2 regions of the Pseudalkalibacillus nanhaiensis genome follow, and region 1 is predicted to be linked to the other one. Evidence: riboswitches for the same ligand, from Rfam matches in the RefSeq annotation. Region 1 holds a riboswitch; the other holds the start of a gene.
What was found. Region 1 has a riboswitch for thiamine pyrophosphate ahead of tenI (thiazole tautomerase TenI). Riboswitches for the same ligand answer to the same signal wherever they lie in the genome.
Positions count from the first base shown of each region.

Region 1 (2,400 bases):
ATTCTGGTTTTTTAGCGGCCATCCGAAGAAGCGGCTCATGTTGATCCTAATCCCGTTTCTGCTCGTCTTCGTTTCGACGGGGACGTCGATGATCTTTTTCGGGAAAGGTGAGACGACATGGTTCAAGTGGGGTCTGGTGCATATAACGGAAGAAAGCTTTTACAGAGGCATCCACCTCGGGTTCAGGGCGCTGATTTTCGCGATACTCGGTCTTACGTTTACGTTGACGACACGGCCTGTGTACTTATTCTATTCATTGATGCAGCAGGTGAAGCTGAAACCAAAGTACGCATACAGCTTCATGGCGGGCATGCGTTTAATTCCAATCATGGTGGAGGAATTTTTCACGATTCGGAACGCCATGCGTGTCCGAGGTGTCGGAAAGCAGTCCTTATACTTCAAGCTGAAATCGTATACCATCCCACTCTTATCGCAAAGCATCCGTCGGGCGCACCGGATCGCCATCGCGATGGAGGCAAAGCGCTTTTCAGGAGACGGAGAAAGGACGTATTATTACCAAATCGGGTATTCGGTTAAAGATGGGTTCTTTCTTCTCACAATTTTGAGCCTTATCCTTTTAACCTACTATTCTGCTAGTTGGTGGCCATTGTTCCCGGTGGAGGATGTTCGATTTGGCGTTTGAGTTTAGGAGAATCAAGTGTTACATTAGGTATAACAAGTAAATTAAGGAAATTATGATTCACTAGGGGAGTCGACCGACTGAGATGGAAGCTGCATTCCAGACCCTTTGAACCTGATCTGGTTGGAACCAGCGTAGGGAAGTGGCTTGAGGTAACGTATATCCGAAGACCACTCTCTAGGCATAGGGTGGTCTTCTTTTTGTTTATTTAATGGCTCTTTTTGAAAGGTGTGATGCGCTTTGCAGCCACAGATCCATGTCATTTCAACTGGAACACAGACGATTGAGCATTTTACAAAAGTGATCGGGAGGATCCATCAAGAGGTCGATTTCATTCATATACGTGAAAAAGACCGCCCTGCTCGCGAATTGGTAGAAATGGTCAAGCAATTAGCTGAACATGAGGTCCCACTTGAGAAGATCATCATCAATGACAGGGTGGATGTTGCAGCAGTCTCAGAAGCTAGCGGTGTCCAGCTGGCCCATCATAGTTTACAAGTTTCAGAAGTTAAGAAAGCGTTTCCGGACCTGCTTATCGGTAAATCCGTTCACTCCATTGATGAAGCGCGAGCTGCTCAACAGCAGGGAGCGGACTACCTCCTTTACGGGCATATCTTCGAGACAGCCTCCAAGCCAGGACTCGAGCCGAGGGGGTTGGATGGTTTAAAGGAGCTGACCCGAAGTATTGATCTTCCCGTTGTCGCAATTGGCGGAATCGCTCCTGAGAACACGAAGGAAGTGATCCGTGCAGGTGCGAGCGGGGTCGCTGTCATGTCAGGCATTTTAAAAGCGAAAGATCCACAGGTCGCGGCAGAAAAATACAGGAAACGGATCAAGGAGGTACACAATGCATACACAGTATGATGCAATCATCGTCGGTGCAGGTGTTATCGGATGTTCCATCGCGTACAACCTCTCGAAAAGAGGGCGGAAGGTCATCGTCCTGGAGAGAGGGAAAATCGCTGGAAAGGCATCGAGTGCAGCGGCTGGCATGCTTGGGGCTCAAACGGAGCTCGAAGAAGACAGTCCGTTATTTCAGTTCGCAAAAGCAAGTCGTGCCATGTTTCCTCAGCTTGAAAAAGACTTGAAAGGGCTGAGCGGAATCGACATTGAATTTCAGCAAAACGGCATCTATAAAGTGGCCATGACCGAAGAGGAAGTGTCCCGGATTCAAAGATTGATCCCGGCGCAACAAGAGCTCGGTGAAATGTCAGAATGGATTCCGGCTGCTGAACTTCATGTGAAGGAACCGGCTTTATCCAAGGACACGCTCGGTGCGATGTTCATCCGGAATGACGGTCAAGTATCCTCTCCAGCTTTAACGATGGCATTTGCAACCGCTGCAACTACTTTAGGCGCAGAAATCCATGAATATACAGATGTCCATCATCTCATAGAGGAGAATGAGCGGATAACCGGTGTGAAAACGAATCAAGGCAGCTTCCATGCCGACCATGTCATTGTCGCAGGCGGAGCATGGAGTGAGCAGCTGCTGCAGGAAGCGGGTGTGGAACTTCCTACATACCCGGTGAAAGGTGAGTGCTTTTCTCTTAAAACGAAACGACGTCTCGTAAATGGAACCATTTTTTCAAATGAGGTTTATATCGTACCGAAACCCGGTAACCAGCTGATCATCGGTGCGACTGAGAAGCCGGGAACGTTCGATGAAAGTGTAACAGTCGAAGGGATCTCCAGCTTGATGGAAAAAATGCAACAGGTCGTACCGGCGATTAAAGAGGCTGCTTGGGAACGGGCATGGG
Region 1 is NZ_CP143541.1:465,887-468,286, forward strand. Features, by position in the region: gene V1497_RS02475 (energy-coupling factor transporter transmembrane component T) at 1-643, shown strand, start outside; TPP riboswitch at 696-798, shown strand; gene tenI (thiazole tautomerase TenI) at 881-1,504, shown strand; gene thiO (glycine oxidase ThiO) at 1,488-2,400, shown strand, end outside.

Region 2 (2,400 bases), 1.1 Mb from region 1:
TTTTTGTTACAAGCTCATTTGAGATACACAATGTGGACCCCCATTTCATATCCGCTTCTTCGAGGGAATATTTGAATCCAGAAAGTGTAATACCCGTGACGTGTTCAGAAAATGGGAGGAATGAAACATAAGGAAAATGATCATCCCTCCAGATGGAATAGGATCCTGGCATTTTTAGAAAGATCCGGTTGTTCCGATCGATCACTTCCATATGGACTCCGTTGTCAAAACCTTTCGTCAACAGTTGAATATTCACGATTCCGTGGTCAAGCCTTCCTCCTGTAGCACCGTAGAGGTATACGGATCTGGGTTTCTGCTCAAGGGCCCAATCAATAGCGAGTTCAAGATCGGTTTTATCCTTTTCTTTTTCAAACGTATGCAAATGAATTCCTGCGTGCTCGATCCTTTCAAGCTCCTTCTCCGAAATGGAATCAAAATCTCCGAAACCAGCATCAGGCGTAATACCACGATCAAGAAGATAGATCACCCCTGCATCGACTCCAACGAACCTTACGCTTCCATCATCTAAGAAGTGATCCGGCACTAACGTTTCCGGACCACCTGATACAATCAGCACTTTCATCTCAACGTTCACCATGGATGAGCTTCGGAGCTGCCTGCGTCAATAGTATGAGTAAAACAACAGTCAAGATGAATGTAGGTCCAATGTAAGAAATGTTATACACAAATGAATAAGTGAATATGTCAGAACCTTCTGGTGCAGCATCCTTGAAAAACGCCACTCCAGAGATGACATGACTCGTCAGTCGCAGAAGGCTTCCAATGAACGTACCGATCAGAATGAAAGCAATTCTCTTTGTGAAGGAATCATTCCAATGTGGGCGTGTCAAACCTGCTAAGCCGACGACCATGAACGCGATAGGATAATCAAGCAGAACTTGTAGGAAATAGTAGATATAAGGATTGATCAATAATTGCAGCAAACCAATCATCAAACCTGTCAGTACCCCTGCGAACAAACCTCTTCGATATGCCATGATAAAGATCGGGACCATCTCCAAGGATACAGATCCTCCAAAGGCCCAAGGACCGCTGAATTTGATAAAGCCTAAAATTATACCGAGTGCAGACATGATTGCAACCTCTGCAATCATCAAGTTACGGTTTCTCATGTAAATCCTCCCCTTCATTGCGCGAATACGCTGTACAATAACTTTTTCTCTGGATTTTTTAACCTTATTCGTTAAAAGATATGAGTCTTCACACACAAAAAAGCAACTGCACCGAGGTACAGTTGCTTTCTATCTATGATTCCATCCAAAGACAATGCAAGTCAACTTCCCTCCGCAGGTATCATCCTGTTCAGGTCATCAGGGTCTGAAGCACTTACTTCACTCTCAATCTCTGATTTTGGAGATTCCCCTAGTTGTATCATTCTTATTCATTTGTTGTCCTTCATTATACACCACGGATGGCTTCGATTGCATCCTTCCTGTTCTTCTGTTTGTAAATTGCAGAACCGGCGACAAGAACATTAGCACCATATTCTCTGCACAGCTTTGCCGTTTCAGGATTTACACCGCCATCAACCTCAATATCCATGTCTAAGCCTTTTTCATTACATAGGTCAGCGACGTGCTTTATTTTAGGAAGCACGTTTGAAATAAAGGATTGACCACCGAAACCAGGGTTGACCGTCATAAGTAAAACAAGGTCCAGATCCTCGATGACATGTTCGATCATGTTAACCGGGGTATGTGGATTTAATACAACTCCTGCTTTTACGCCATGCTCTTTGATTAAATGGATCGTCCGATGTAAATGGGGACATGCCTCTGCATGGACGGAAATGATATCAGCCCCTGCTTTCGCAAATTGAGGAATATAGCGGTCCGGATTTTCAATCATCAAATGGACATCTAATGGCAGCTCAGTAACGGGTCTGATGGCTTCTACGATAAGCGGACCGATTGTAATGTTTGGCACAAAATGGCCGTCCATGACATCGACATGGATATAATCAGCGCCGCCCTGTTCTACATCTTTAATTTCCTCACCTAAGCGGGAAAAGTCCGCAGATAGGATGGAAGGTGCTATCTTCGTCATGTCTAATACCTCCGTTGTTTTTTATCTTTCAGTTCTTGAAGGAATTGCTCATAATGATCGTATCTGAATTGTGCAATCTCGCCCGCATCAAGCGCAGCTTTCACGGCACACTTCGGCTCAGAGGTATGCGTGCATCCTCTGAATTTACATTCTGGACGTCGATCACGCATCTCAGGAAAGAAGATGGAAAGATCCTCAGGCTCCATGTCTCCGAATTCAAGTGAACTGAATCCCGGTGTATCCGCGACAAGTCCCTTACCGAATGGAATCAATTCGACGTGCCGTGTCGTATGCTTACCACGACCTAGATGGGATGAAATCTCGTTTGTTTCA
Region 2 is NZ_CP143541.1:1,556,053-1,558,452, reverse strand. Features, by position in the region: gene V1497_RS08045 (thiamine diphosphokinase) at 1-583, opposite strand, end outside; gene thiT (energy-coupled thiamine transporter ThiT) at 585-1,133, opposite strand; TPP riboswitch at 1,284-1,395, opposite strand; gene rpe (ribulose-phosphate 3-epimerase) at 1,420-2,067, opposite strand; gene rsgA (ribosome small subunit-dependent GTPase A) at 2,070-2,400, opposite strand, start outside.
Region 2: linked by a shared signal. The riboswitch ahead of thiT (energy-coupled thiamine transporter ThiT) and the one ahead of tenI (thiazole tautomerase TenI) in region 1 are both predicted to bind thiamine pyrophosphate.